2 regions of the Kitasatospora sp. NEAU-CNBT7 genome follow, and region 2 is predicted to be linked to the other one. Evidence: predicted binding sites of a transcription regulator. Region 2 holds the regulator's gene; the other holds the start of a gene.

Region 1 (7,082 bases), on a different contig from region 2:
ACCGGCGCGGGCGCCGGGGCAGCGGGGGCGGGCGCGGCCGGAGCGGCAGCGGCAGGGGCAGCGGGAGCGGCAACGGTGGTCGGCGTGGGGCCGACCGGGGTTGCGGCCTGGGTCACTGAAGTCACCTCGGTACCGGGCTTGTAGTCGGCGAAAAAGTCCCACCAGGCTCGGTCGACCGAGTTCGGATCCTGGAGGTACTGCTGGTAGATCTCGTCGACGAGCCACTCATTGGGGCCGAAGCCAGTGGTGGAGCTTGCCGAGCTGCTGGGGGTTTCTGGGTGTGGCGACATCGGGGCAACCGCCCTCTTCCGCTTCCTTTTGGGATGGTGGACAGCGGGGATTAAGGCTACGCCCCTGACCAGTGATCGCGCAGTCCCCGGGGGCCAGGCGTCGCCCAGATCACAGTGTCGGGCTGCTATTTGGCCGAATGTGTGCGTTAGAAAGCCGTCAGGGATGGGAACTGGAGCGCACCATTCGCCTATCCATACTGGCATCAAATCGGACAAAAGCCCAGCTGGCGGGCGGTGCGGACGGATCCGGCCATCGCGGCCGCCCGCCGTGTGTCCCAGTTGTGTGACAACCCGGTGGAGGCCGCCGGCGGCGGACCGGCGCTCAGACCGGTACGCCGTCCACCGCGGCACCCCGGACGGCCGCACCCGGGAGGGTGACCTCGATCCGGCAGCCGCGGACCGCCTCGGCCACCCTGATCTCGCCGCCGTGCAGGTCGACGGCCCAGCGGGCGATGGCCAGCCCGAGGCCGGTGCCGCCGTCGGCGCCCGGGCCCTGCGCGGTGGCGCTGCCGGCCCGGCCGAAGCGTTCGAAGACCCGCTCGCGGTCCTCCACCCGGATCCCCGGGCCCTGGTCCTCCACGGCCAGCAGCAGGGCGCCCGGCTCGGCCCCGGAGCGGGCCAGCACGGTCACCGTGCCCCCGGCGGGGGAGTGCTTGCAGGCGTTGTCCACCAGATTGGCCACCACCTGGTGGAGCCGCTCGGGGTCGGCCACCGCGCTGAGCCCGCCGGGCTCCACGTCCAGGCGCAGCCGGACGTCGCCGCGCCGGGCGTAGGCACCGCCGGCCGTCGCGCCGTCCACGGTGACCCCGCGCAGCACGCCGTCCAGGAACGGCTGGACCTCGAACGGACGGGCGTCCAGCGGGACCACGCCGTCGTCCAGCTTGGACAGGTCGAGCAGGTGGGTGACCAGCCGGCCGAGGCGTTCGGTCTGCTCCAGGGCGGCGCCCAGGGTGACCGGGTCGGGCCGCACCACGCCGTCCACCACGTTCTCCAGCACGGCGCGCAGCGCGGCGATCGGCGTGCGCAGCTCGTGCGAGACGTTGGCGATGAGTTCGCGCCGGTGCCGGTCGGCGGCCTCCAGGTCACCGGCCATCCGGTTGAAGGTGGCGGCCAGCTCGCCGATCTCGTCCCGCGAGGTGACGTGCACCCGGGCGCTGTAGTCGCCGTCGGCCATCGCGCGGGCGGCGGCGGTCATGTCGCGCAGCGGGGCGGTCAGCCCGTGCGCAAGGAACTGCATGAAGAGCAGCGAGGCGATGATCGAGAAGATCATGATGATGCGGATCTGGGTCTCGGACCTGATCGCGACCACCACCATGCCGGTCGCCAGCACCACCGAGACGATCACCAGCAGGGCCAGCTTGCCCTTGATCGAGCGGACCGGGTCCAGCGGCCGGATGTCGGCCCAGACCCGCAGCACGGCGCGGGTGGCCAGGCTGGGGGGCGGAGAGGCCTTGGCGTCCCCGTTGCGTTGCTGTGGAAAGGTCATGGTGTCCCTGACGTCGGCCCCGGACCGCGGACTTCGTTCCGCACGGCGCGGGTGCGGACGGCCCGCCGGTGCGAGCGGCGAGCGGGTGCAGCAGCCAGCCGGGCGCGGATACGACCAGGGCCCCCCGGAGGCCCGAGCCGTCGGCGCGCCCGACTAGGAGAGCGGCGCCTCCAAGGCGTACCCGACACCGTGCACGGTGCGGATCCAGCTCGCGCCGATCTTGCGGCGCAGCGCCTTGACGTGGCTGTCGACCGTGCGGGTGCCGGAGGCGTCCGTCCAGTCCCAGACCTCGGCCAGCAGCTGCTCGCGGGTGAGCACCGCGCGCGGCTGGGCGGCCAGGCAGGCCAGCAGGTCGAACTCGGTCGGCGTCAGGTGGACGTCGCCCGAGCCGAGCCGCACCCGGCGCTGCACGTGGTCGATCTCCAGCTCGCCGAAGCGCAGGCTGCCGAGGGCCGGCGTCCTGGCCGCCTGCTGGGCCCGCTCGACCCGGCGCAGCAGCACGTTGACCCGGGCCGCCAGCTCGCGCATGGAGAACGGCTTGGTCATGTAGTCGTCCGCGCCGACCCCGAGGCCGACCAGCAGGTCGGTCTCGTCGTCGCGCGCGGTCAGCATCAGCACCGGCACCGGGCGCTGCGCCTGGATCCGGCGGCACACCTCCAGGCCGTCGAAGCCGGGCAGCATGATGTCGAGCACGACCAGGTCGGGCTGCCAGGTGTGGAAGCCGTCCACCGCGCCGGGCCCGTCGTGGGCCACGGCGACCTTGAAGCCCTCCGCGCCCAGCCGGGCCGCGATGGACTCGGCGATGGTGGGTTCGTCCTCGACGACGAGTACTCGTCGCTGAGTGCCCACCGTGCTGCTGGTGTTCTCTTGCTGCATTTCTGTCACGGTCACGCCACCGCCCCCAGGGCTGCGGGCCGGCCACCTGTGGGGGTGGCGGGGCTCCGCTCGTAGTCGTCTTGTTTCCGTCGTGGGCTGTGCCCGGGCCCGGATCCGCGGAGCGCCCTTCCGCCGAAGGCGCTGTGCGGACGGTGCGCCGTGTGGGTCGACGCACCTCTTCCGTACTCATCGCAGAGTACGGACACCGTGGGTGTTCCGGCAGGTGGACCGGACATTTCCGGCCCGCGGACCAGCTCGGACCCGGTCTCGGACCGGGCCCGGACCGGGGCACGGGGCGATACCTTACCCGGCCGAAATCGGCTCTTGTGACGGTATGTATGCCTCCCATTCGAATAACCCGCCCGGGACGGGAAGCTACTCGTCCGTAGGCAGAGGGTTGGTCCGTACCAGGGCGGGTCCCGGTCACGTGGGGCGACCTGAGGAATTCTCAGCAGATCCCCAGCGGACTCCCAGCTGGTGGACGTATCGTGGGCACGACAAACTTCGGCGGGGATCTCCGGCGCCCGCACGGGCGTTGAGCGAGGCGTGACCGGCTCATCCGCGGACGGAGGCGCGATGGCGGACGACGCGGTGCCCACCGACCCTCGTCCCGCCGCGCTCCTGCGCGTACGGCTGCGCGCACGCCTCCGTTCCCCCCTGCACCCCCTCCTGCCCGCGGGCTCCCGGCCGGCCGCGCTGCGCGCCGCACTGCGGCTGCTGCCGACGCCGCGCCGCAACCCGTTCACCTTCGGCTACCTCGCGCTGCTGCTCGGCACCACGCTCTTCGCCCGCTTCGGCGACCCCGAGCTGGTGCGGCGCCTGCAGAGCGCCTCCAGCAGCGATGTGCACAACCTGCTGGTCCGGCCGGTCTCGGCACTGCTGTTCAGCGGCTTCTGGGTGGCGGGGCCGGTGTGGATGCCGTACTTCTGGGCCTTCCTCGCCACCCTCGCCCCGCTGGAACGCCGGATCGGCGGGCGGCGGGCGGCCGGCGTCTTCGCGACCGGGCACATCGGTGCCACCCTGCTCTCCCAGGCGGTGGTCGCCGGCGCGGTGGCCGGCGGCGCGCTCGCCTCCGGCGCACTCGACGAACTCGACATCGGCGTCAGCTACGGCGTGCTCACCTGCCTGGGCGCGCTGGCCGGACTGCTGCCGCTGCCCGGCCGGGTGGCCGTGCTGGGGGTGGCCGGCGCCCTGGTCGGTCGCCAGGTGCTGACCGACACCGACCTGGTCACCGCCGTCGGGCACCCGGCCGCACTGCTGGTCGGTGTCGCGCTGTGGGGCCGGGTGCGCCGCGGCCGCGGCGGCCCGGGCCGCCCCCTGCCGCTGCCGCACTGGCCGACGGCCCGCCCCCGGCGCCCCGCCCCGGCCCGCTCCGAGGCCTGACCCCGACGCGGGCCCGGGCCCGCCCGGCCCACCCGGGCCGCGCCCGCCGGCTCCCGCCTGCGGCGGTGTCGTAGACGCCCGGTTCTGCCCCTGGTGGCGGCGTGGGCTCCCGGCTGCGCCGGCGCCTGCCTGTGGTGACGCCGGGCGCGCAGGGTTCCGGCCGGTGGCGACGTCGGCCCCGCCGGTGCGGGCCCGGGGCGGCGTCGGTCGCCTTCGGTGCCGCCTGCGGCGGTTTCGGTCCGCGGTGGCGTCGGTTGCGCCGGGTCCGGCTGCCTCGGCGCCCGTCTGGGGTGATGCCGTGCGTGCCAGGTCCCTGCCTGCGCCGGGTTCGATCCGTGGCGCTGTCGGCCGTACCGACTCTCGCCTGCGGCGCCGCCGGGGGCGGTGCGGAGTCGCCCGCATCGGCCCGTGCGTCGGCTCCGGACAGTTCCACCTGCACCGCTCCCGCCTGCGGCGATGCCGTGCCCGCCGGCGCCGTCGGGGGCGGTGCGGGGTCGATCGCTCACAGCGAACACAGGCCCGGGAACAATCCGTCGGCGCCAAACCTTAGTCAGGTCAACTCAACTTCGCTGACTGGGGAGAGATCATGGCATCGACGTCCACTCCGCTCACTCTGCCCGTGCTGCCGCTCGACGACGAGGTCGTGCTCCCCGGCATGGTCGTCCCGCTCGACCTCAAGGACGCCGAGGTCCGGGCCGCCGTCGAGGCCGCCCGGGCCGGGGCCGGCGGGGCGGGCAAACCCCAGGTGCTGCTGGTGCCCCGGCTGGACGGCTCGTACGCCGCGGTCGGAACGCTGGCCACCGTCGAACAGGTCGGCCGGCTGGCCGACGGGGACCCGGCCGCCCTGGTGCGCGCGGTGCGCCGGGTCCGGATCGGGTCCGGCACCACCGGCCCGGGCGCCGCGCTCTGGGTCGAGACCACGGCGTTCCGCGAGTCCGACGCCGGGCTGCCGGTCGCCGGCCGCGCCGCCGAGCTGGTCAAGGAGTACAAGGCGCTGTCCACCCAGTGGCTGCGCAAGCGCGGCGCCTGGCAGATCGTCGACCGGGTGGCCGCCATCGACGACGTCGGCGAGCTCGCCGACAACATCGGCTACGCCCCCTTCGCCACCGCCGAGCAGAAGCTCAAGGTGCTGCTGGAGGCCGACCAGGTGGCCCGCCTGGAGTACGCGCTGACCCTGCTGCGCGACCACCTCGCCGAGGAGGAGGTCAACGACACCATCCGCAAGGACGTCGAGGAGGGCGTGGCCAAGCAGCAGAAGGAGTTCCTGCTCCGCCGCCAGCTGGAGGCCGTCCGCAAGGAGCTGGCGGAGCTGAACGGCGACGCCGCCGACGAGGAGGCCGACTACCGGGCCCGGGTGGAGGCCGCCGCGCTGCCGGAGAAGGTCCGCGAGGCCGCCCTCAAGGAGGTCGACAAGCTGGAGCGCTCCTCCGACCAGTCGCCCGAGGGCTCCTGGATCCGGACCTGGCTCGACACCGTCCTCGAGCTGCCCTGGAACGAGCGCAGCGAGGAGGCGTACGACATCGCCGCCGCCCGCGCGGTGCTGGACGCCGACCACGCCGGTCTGGCGGACGTGAAGGACCGGATCGTCGAGTACCTGGCCGTCCGCAAGCGCCGGGCCGACCAGGGACTCGGCCTGATCGGCGGGCGCCGCGGGGGCGCGGTGCTCGCGCTGGTCGGCCCGCCCGGGGTCGGCAAGACCTCGCTCGGCGAGTCGGTGGCCCGCGCGATGGGCCGCTCCTTCGTCCGGGTCGCGCTCGGCGGCGTCCGGGACGAGGCCGAGATCCGCGGCCACCGCCGCACCTACGTCGGGGCCATCCCCGGCCGGATCGTGCGGGCCATCAAGGAGGCCGGGTCGATGAACCCGGTGGTGCTGCTCGACGAGATCGACAAGGTCGGCTCCGACTACCGGGGCGACCCGGCGGCCGCCCTGCTGGAGGTGCTGGACCCGGCGCAGAACCACACCTTCCGCGACCACTACCTGGAGGTCGAGCTGGACCTCTCCGACGTGGTGTTCCTCGCCACCGCCAACGTGCTGGAGGCCATCCCCGAGCCGCTGCTCGACCGGATGGAGCTGGTCCGCCTGGACGGCTACACCGAGGACGAGAAGGTCGTCATCGCCCGTGACCACCTGCTGCCCCGGCAGCTGGAGAAGGCCGGGCTGCGCACCGAGGACGCCACGGTGGACGAGGGCGCGCTGCGCCGGCTGGCCGGGGAGTACACCCGGGAGGCGGGCGTGCGGAACCTGGAGCGGTCGATCGCCCGGATCCTGCGCAAGGTGGCGGCGCAGAGCGAGCTCGGCGAGCGCGCGCTGCCCGCCGCGATCGGCCCGGACGACCTGCGGGCCCTGATCGGGCGGCCGCACCACGTGCCCGAGTCGGCCCAGGAGCCGGCCGAGCGGCGCACGGCCGTCCCCGGGGTGGCGACCGGGCTGGCCGTGACCGGCGCCGGCGGCGACGTCCTCTACATCGAGGCCTCGCTGGCGGACGCGGTGACCGGCTCGACCGGGCTGACCCTGACCGGTCAGCTGGGCGACGTGATGAAGGAGTCCGCGCACATCGCGCTCTCCTTCCTGCGGTCGCGCGGTGCCGAACTGGAGCTGCCCGTCACCGGGCTGCGCGAGCAGGGCATCCACCTGCACGTGCCGGCCGGTGCCGTGCCCAAGGACGGTCCGAGCGCGGGCATCACCATGACCACCGCGCTGGCCTCGCTGCTCTCGGGGCGCAAGGTGCGCACCGACGTGGCGATGACCGGTGAGGTCTCGCTGACCGGGCGGGTGCTGCCGATCGGCGGGGTGAAGCAGAAGCTGCTGGCCGCCGACCGGGCGGGCATCACCACGGTGATCATCCCGAAGCGCAACGAGCCCGACCTGGACGACGTCCCGGCCGAGGTGCTGGAGCGCCTCACCGTGCACCCGGTGTCCGATGTCCGGGAGGTGCTGAAGCTGGCCCTGGAGCCGGCCGAGGTGCTGGTCGCGGCGTAGGGCGCGGCCGTGGGAGCGAGGGGCGCCGGGACCATCCCGGCGCCCCTCGCGGGCTGTCCCGCCCGCA
Region 2 (7,082 bases):
GACGCCCCAGCGGTTCATCCTGGTGTGGCCGAGGAACTCGACCGCCACGGTCTTCACGCGCTGGACGGGCTGCCCGGTGCGGGTGGCGTCCGGCTGGCCGGTCTTCACCACCTTGTAGATGTACGCGGCCGCCCTGGCGGCGAGCGCGATGCCGATCACAGTCGTGACCAGCGAGATGACGATCGCTGCTAGCTGCATCGGCTCTCCGTCTCCAGCGGCTGGTGTCCCACACGGTCTGAAACGGGGGGACGGGTAAAGGGGTCCCCCCGATTGTACTGATCGGTAACTTACCGACCCAACGGGCCGGACACTACCGCTCCTTACCACTGATCCATAAGACGCTCAAGGTATGGCGGCAGTCACTAAGGACAGACTCACCCGACCGGACCAGCCCCGGTCACGCCGGGGCGGCGAGATAAGGACGCAGTAAAGTTGAGCGACACGGACTCATAGCTGTTGACGCTCGAGGGGCCGTCGTGCATCCTTGAGTCCGTACAGCTCAACTTCTTCCATGGAGGTATTTACGATGGCACGCGCGGTCGGCATCGACCTCGGTACGACGAACTCCGTCGTCAGTGTTCTTGAGGGCGGTGAGCCCACGGTCATCACCAACGCCGAGGGCGCTCGGACCACGCCGTCCGTCGTCGCCTTCGCCAAGAACGGCGAGGTGCTGGTCGGCGAGGTCGCCAAGCGGCAGGCGGTCACCAACGTGGACCGCACCATCCGCTCGGTGAAGCGCCACATGGGCACCGGCTGGAAGATCAACCTGGACGGGAAGGACTTCAACCCCCAGCAGATCTCCGCCTTCATCCTGCAGAAGCTCAAGCGGGACGCCGAGGCGTACCTGGGCGAGACGGTCACCGACGCGGTGATCACCGTCCCGGCGTACTTCTCCGACTCCGAGCGCCAGGCCACCAAGGAGGCCGGTGAGATCGCGGGCCTCAACGTCCTGCGCATCGTCAACGAGCCCACCGCGGCCGCGCTCGCCTACGGCCTCGACAAGGACGACCAGACCATCCTGGTCTTCGACCTCGGCGGCGGCACCTTCGACGTCTCGCTGCTGGAGATCGGCGACGGCGTGGTCGAGGTGAAGGCCACCAACGGCGACAACCACCTCGGCGGCGACGACTGGGACCAGAAGGTCGTCGACCACCTGGTGAAGGTCTTCCACGCCGGCCACGGCGTCGACCTGTCCAAGGACAAGATGGCCCTGCAGCGTCTGCGCGAGGCCGCCGAGAAGGCCAAGATCGAGCTGTCCTCGTCCTCCGAGACCTCGATCAACCTGCCCTACATCACGGCCTCCGCCGAGGGCCCGCTGCACCTGGACGAGAAGCTCACCCGGGCCCAGTTCCAGCAGCTGACGGCCGACCTGCTGGAGCGCTGCAAGCACCCGTTCCACAACGTCATCAAGGACGCCGGCATCCAGCTGTCCGAGATCGACCACGTGGTCCTGGTCGGCGGCTCCACCCGGATGCCCGCCGTCGCCGAGCTCGTCCGCGAGCTGACCGGCGGCAAGGACGCCAACAAGGGCGTCAACCCGGACGAGGTCGTCGCCATCGGCGCGTCCCTGCAGGCCGGCGTGCTCAAGGGCGAGGTCAAGGACGTCCTGCTGCTCGACGTCACCCCGCTGTCCCTCGGTATCGAGACCAAGGGCGGCATCATGACCAAGCTGATCGAGCGCAACACCACGATCCCGACCAAGCGCTCGGAGATCTTCACCACGGCCGAGGACAACCAGCCGTCCGTGCAGATCCAGGTCTACCAGGGCGAGCGCGAGATCGCGGCGTACAACAAGAAGCTCGGCATGTTCGAGCTGACCGGCCTGCCGCCGGCGCCGCGCGGCCTGCCGCAGATCGAGGTCACCTTCGACATCGACGCCAACGGCATCATGCACGTGGCCGCGAAGGACCTGGGCACCGGCAAGGAGCAGAAGATGACCGTCACCGGCGGCTCCGCGCTGCCGAAGGACGACATCGAGCGCATGATGCGCGAGGCCGAGCAGTACGCGGAGGAGGACCACAAGCGCCGCGAGGCCGTGGAGACCCGCAACCAGGGCGAGCAGCTGGTCTACTCGACCGAGAAGTTCATCGCGGACAACACCGACAAGCTCCCGGCCGACGTCAAGACCGAGGTCGAGACCGCGATCGGCGAGCTGAAGGAAGCCCTCAAGGGCGAGGACATCACCGCGATCCGCGAGGCCACCGAGAAGGTCTCCACCACCGCGCAGAAGCTCGGCGCCGCGCTCTACGCGAACGCCGACGCCGCGGGCGGCGCCGCCGAGGCCGGCGAGGGTGCAGCCAAGGCCGAGGACGACGTGGTCGACGCCGAGATCGTCGACGACGAGAAGCCCAAGGGTGGTGCCGCATGACGGAGAAGCCGCAGGGCGAGCAGCCCGGCGACGACTCCGCCGCCGAGGAGGCCGTGATCAAGGCCGCCGAGGAGGCCGCCGCCGGCGGCACCTCGGAGGAGCTGGCCACCGCCAAGCGGGAGCTCGCCGAGCGCACCGCCGACCTGCAGCGCCTTCAGGCCGAGTACCAGAACTACCGCAAGCGGGTCGAGCGCGACCGGCTGACGGTCCGCGAGATCGCGGTCTCCAACATCCTGGAGGCCCTGATCCCGGTCCTGGACGACATCGGCCGGGCCCGCGAGCACGGCGAGGTCACCGGCGGCTTCAAGTCGGTCTCCGACAACCTGGAGACCGTCGTGGCCAAGCTGGGCCTGCAGCAGTTCGGCAAGGAGGGCGAGCCCTTCGACCCGACGCTGCACGAGGCGCTGATGCACAGCTACTCCTCGGACGTCACCGAGGACACCTGTGTGCAGATCCTGCAGCCGGGTTACCGGATCGGCGAGCGGGTCATCCGCCCGGCGATGGTCGCGGTGGCCGAGCCCCAGCCGGGCACGCAGACCACGGCCACGCCGGATTCCGAGGACTCGGAGTCCGACAAGGCTGACGGTGCGGGCGACAACTGACAATCTGTGCGCTGCGGAGTCGTACGTCGTCGAGTACGACGGACGGCTCCGCAGCGCCGTATGGACGCACTTCGGGAGGTGGCGGCAGCCATGAGCACCAAGGACTACGTGGAGAAGGACTACTACAAGGTCCTCGGCGTGCCCAAGGACGCCAGCTCCGCGGAGATCAAGAAGACCTACCGCAAGCTCGCCCGGGAGTTCCACCCGGACGCCAACAAGGGCGACACCAAGGCGGAGGACCGCTTCAAGGACATCTCCGAGGCGTATGACGTCCTGTCGGACGACAAGCGCCGCAAGGAGTACGACGAGGCGCGGTCGCTGTTCGGCGCGGGCGGCTTCCGGGCCGGCCCGGGCGGCAACGGCAGCCAGGGCTTCGACTTCGGCGACCTGTTCACCGGCGCCGGCCAGGCGGGCGGCGGCGGGCTCGGCGACGTGTTCGGCGGGCTGTTCAACCGCGGCGGGCGGCAGCCCCAGCCGCGCCGCGGCGCCGACGTGGAGACCGAGGTCACGCTCGGCTTCGACGAGGCGGTGGACGGCGCCACCGTCCCGCTGCGGATGACCAGCCAGGCCGCCTGCCGCACCTGCAGCGGCACCGGCGCCAAGGCCGGCACCACCCCGCGGGTCTGTCCGACCTGTGTCGGCGCGGGCACCGTCAGCCGGGGCCAGGGCGCCTTCGCGCTCTCCGAGCCGTGCCGGGACTGCAAGGGCCGCGGCATGATCGTCGACGACCCGTGCACCGTCTGCCACGGCAGCGGCCGGGCCAGCTCGGCCCGCACCATGCAGGTCCGGATCCCGGCCGGGGTCCAGGACAGCCAGCGGATCAGGCTCAAGGGCAAGGGAGCCCAGGGCGAGCGCGGCGGCCAGCCCGGCGACCTCTACGTCACCGTGCACGTCGACGCCCACCCCGTCTTCGGACGCAAGGGCGACAACCTGACGGTCACCGTGCCGGTCACCTTCCCCGAGGCGGCGCTGGGCGGCACCATCGAGGTGCCGACCCTCAAGGGCCCCCCGGTGAAGCTCAAGCTGCCCGCCGGCAGCGCCAACGGCCTCACCCTGAGGGCCCGGGGCAAGGGCGCCACCCGCAAGGACGGCACCCGCGGCGACCTCCTGGTCACCGTGGAGGTCGTGGTACCCAAGCACGTCGAGGGCGACGCGCTGACCGCACTGGAGCAGTACCGCGAGGCCACGGCCTCCGACGACCCGCGAGCCGCCCTGTTCCGGGCGGCGGAGGGAGCGTGACCGGATGATCACTCCTGACGGCCCGATCGGCCCGGGACTCGGCGAGGGCCTGCCCGGCGGCGCCCCCCGCCGGGCCCCCGGCCCCACCCACTACGTGCTGACCGAGGACACCCCGGTCTACGTGATCTCGGTGGCGGCCGAGCTCTCGGGTCTGCACCCGCAGACCCTGCGCCAGTACGACCGGCTCGGCCTGGTCTGCCCCGACCGCACGGCCGGGCGCGGCCGGCGCTACTCGGCGCGGGACATCCAGCAGCTGCGCGAGGTGCAGCGGCTGTCCCAGGACGAGGGCATCAACCTGGCGGGCATCAAGCGGATCATCGAGCTGGAGAACCAGGTCACCGCCCTGCAGTCACGGGTCGCCGAGCTGGCCGACGCGCTGGACGGCGCCGCCAGCGCGCTCCAGCAGCGGGAGGCCGCGGTGCACGCCTCCTACCGCCGCGACCTGGTCCCGTACCAGCAGGTCCAGCAGTCCAGCGCGCTGGTGGTGTGGCGGCCCAAGCGGTAGTTCCCTGTTCCCCGCCCATCGCCGGTACCCTCCGCATGGGGGGTGCCGGCGTTCGGGCCGTGCTGGGAGAGTTGGGTCCACCGCTCGACCGGCAGGGAACTAGCGAAGTGCAAGTCCCCGACCGGCCGGTTCTGCCTATGATCCGTACTGATCCGCAGAGCTCGCCAAGCACAGGTCAGGGAACAGAGCGGAGGGGAGCTGCACATGAAGGCATTCGGGGACTCCGCCTCGATGGATCCGGCGTCGCTGCTCTCCGCCCCCGCACGCGCGCTCTACCTCTCCGCGATCCGCACCGGCGGCCGGCTGACCGCCGCCGAGCAGAGCACCGTGCAGGCGGAGGTCCAGGAGCTGCTCGACTTCGGCCTGCTGGTGCGGGACCTGGACGACCCGCCGGCGGTGATCGCGGTGGACCCCAAGCGCCTGTCGACCTCGCTCAGTGCGGCCTGGCAGCGGGAGGCGGCCCACCTGCTGGCCCGCTCGGTCGCCCTCACCGACGAACTGCGGGAGCTCGGCGACGCGTTCAGCGAGCTGAGCGGCCAGGTCGAATCCAGCGGAAAGATCGAGTACGTCCAGGGAAAAGTCCCGATCAATCAGCGGCTGGCGATACTGGTCGACGGCTGCTCACAGGAACTCCTCACCGCGCAGCCCGGCGGAGGCCGGCGCCCGGATACCGTACGCACGGCTATCAACCGTGATCTCGGCGTACTGCGCCGCGGCGGCACCACCAGAACGATCTATCAGCCGAGCGCCCGATACTCCAGTCCCACCCTCGAGTACGTCGAGACCATGACGCAGGCCGGCAGTCACATCCGCACGCTGGACGAGCCGTTCAACATCCTGATCGTGGTGGACCGCAAGGTGGCGATCATTCCCGGCAGCAAGGACATGACACAGGCCTGCTTCGTCACCGACGAAGCAGTGATCAGCTATCTGATACAGACCTTCGACTCGCTGTGGGAACGCGCGATCCCGTTCCAGGGGAACCGCGAGGTGCCACCGCAGGTGCTCTCCAGCCTGCGCCGCCAGATCATCCGCTCGATGCTCCAGGGCGTCGGGCACCGGGTCATCGCCCGCAACCTGGGGTTGAGCGAACGTACGCTGGCCCGTCATATCGCCGAGATGCGCGAGGAATACGGCGTGGACACGCTGTTCCAGCTGGGCTGGAAGCTCGCGCAGGAGACGGACGACCCGGAAGCCGACGACGAGTCGGCCCCGGCCCTCGACTGACGGGTACTACTCCCAGACGCTGTCCTGCTCCGACGAGACCACGGTCGGACGGTTCTTCAACTGCCAGACGCTGTCGGCGCTGGCGCTGCCCGCTCCGATGAAGAGCGCAGCGCTCACAAGGATGGCTGAGGCGATGAGGCGACGCGCGTTACGCACGAGAGCACTCCCTTCGGTACGGAGCATGAGTTACAGGAAGTATGACTATCGGAACAGGATAAATCCTGCCACCCTCCTGACCGATAGAACGACCGGGGGGTGTGTCATCTCTCTGCCAGGCAGCGAGATGACATCGAGTGCCAGTGGACGACGGACCGTAACGACAGAGACGATCAGTGCACTCTCCACATAGGTCGGCGAGGGGGAAGCACGGGGGCGCCGCCGAGTGACATGAACTCGGCAAATAATTTCCACCTCACCGATATTGATCGCGTTTTCCCGCGTCAACCACACTTCCTTATGGGGGTGCGGTCTCCGCCCCTCCTTCTCCCGGAGTCGACATGAGTGAGCCCTACCTGCGTCATCGCGCCGCCCAGACCCCCGAGGGCCGGCGCGCACGGGTCTTCCTGGCCGCGCCGCTGATGCGGCTCACCGGCCCGGCCGACAGCGTGGTGACCCTGGCCAGCCGCACCCGGCTGACGACCCTTCGGACCACGCTGCTGCGCAGCGGCGCCGCCGTGTACAGCGGGCACCACAGCGACGCCTGGACGGTGGCGGGCCGCGCGCCCGAGCCGCGGGTGCCGTCCGACTTCCGCGCCATGCAGACCGCCGACCTGATCTTCGCCTACGTCGGAGCGCCGCTGTCGGCCGGCGTCAGCCTGGAGCTGGGCTGGGCGTCCGCGCTGCGCAAGCCGATCGTGCTGCTGGTCGACGAGGCGATCACCCACAACCCGCTGATCGCCACCATCGAGCAGGTCTCCCCCGTGCTGCCGCTGGTCTTCGACGACACCTGGTCCCAGGAGGCCCTGCACCACACGGTCGAGACCGCCCTCGACTGGGCCGGCATGGCGCTCTCGCTGCGCGAGGGCTTCTGGACGGCGCCCGGCGAGCAGTTCCCGATCCCGCGCCAGCCCGCGCCGAGCACCCGCCCGCACGGCTACTGGTCCCCGGAGATCGCGACCGGCTGACACCGGGCCGCCGCCGT

What was found. Region 2 encodes HspR, which represses chaperone genes until heat shock. Its sites were predicted from a motif close to TTGAGNNNNNNNNNCTCAA; they were not measured.
Region 1: a site for HspR is predicted at 4,581-4,599, ahead of lon (endopeptidase La). Genes of this name have one in related genera too.

Annotation. Positions count from the first base shown of each region.
Region 1 covers NZ_JBXQQB010000007.1:201,027-208,108, reverse strand. Annotated here, with positions in the region: gene AC2TEW_RS12570 (multifunctional oxoglutarate decarboxylase/oxoglutarate dehydrogenase thiamine pyrophosphate-binding subunit/dihydrolipoyllysine-residue succinyltransferase subunit) at 1-290, opposite strand, end outside; gene AC2TEW_RS12565 (sensor histidine kinase) at 613-1,776, opposite strand; gene AC2TEW_RS12560 (response regulator transcription factor) at 1,930-2,652, opposite strand; gene AC2TEW_RS12555 (rhomboid-like protein) at 3,229-4,035, shown strand; gene lon (endopeptidase La) at 4,622-7,015, shown strand.
Region 2 covers NZ_JBXQQB010000001.1:231,693-238,774, forward strand. Annotated here, with positions in the region: gene AC2TEW_RS01070 ((Fe-S)-binding protein) at 1-198, opposite strand, end outside; gene dnaK (molecular chaperone DnaK) at 527-2,368, shown strand; gene grpE (nucleotide exchange factor GrpE) at 2,365-2,970, shown strand; gene dnaJ (molecular chaperone DnaJ) at 3,061-4,209, shown strand; gene AC2TEW_RS01090 (heat shock protein transcriptional repressor HspR) at 4,214-4,714, shown strand; gene AC2TEW_RS01095 (helix-turn-helix domain-containing protein) at 4,919-5,941, shown strand; gene AC2TEW_RS01100 (TIR domain-containing protein) at 6,439-7,065, shown strand; gene AC2TEW_RS01105 (LuxR C-terminal-related transcriptional regulator) at 7,082-7,082, opposite strand, start outside.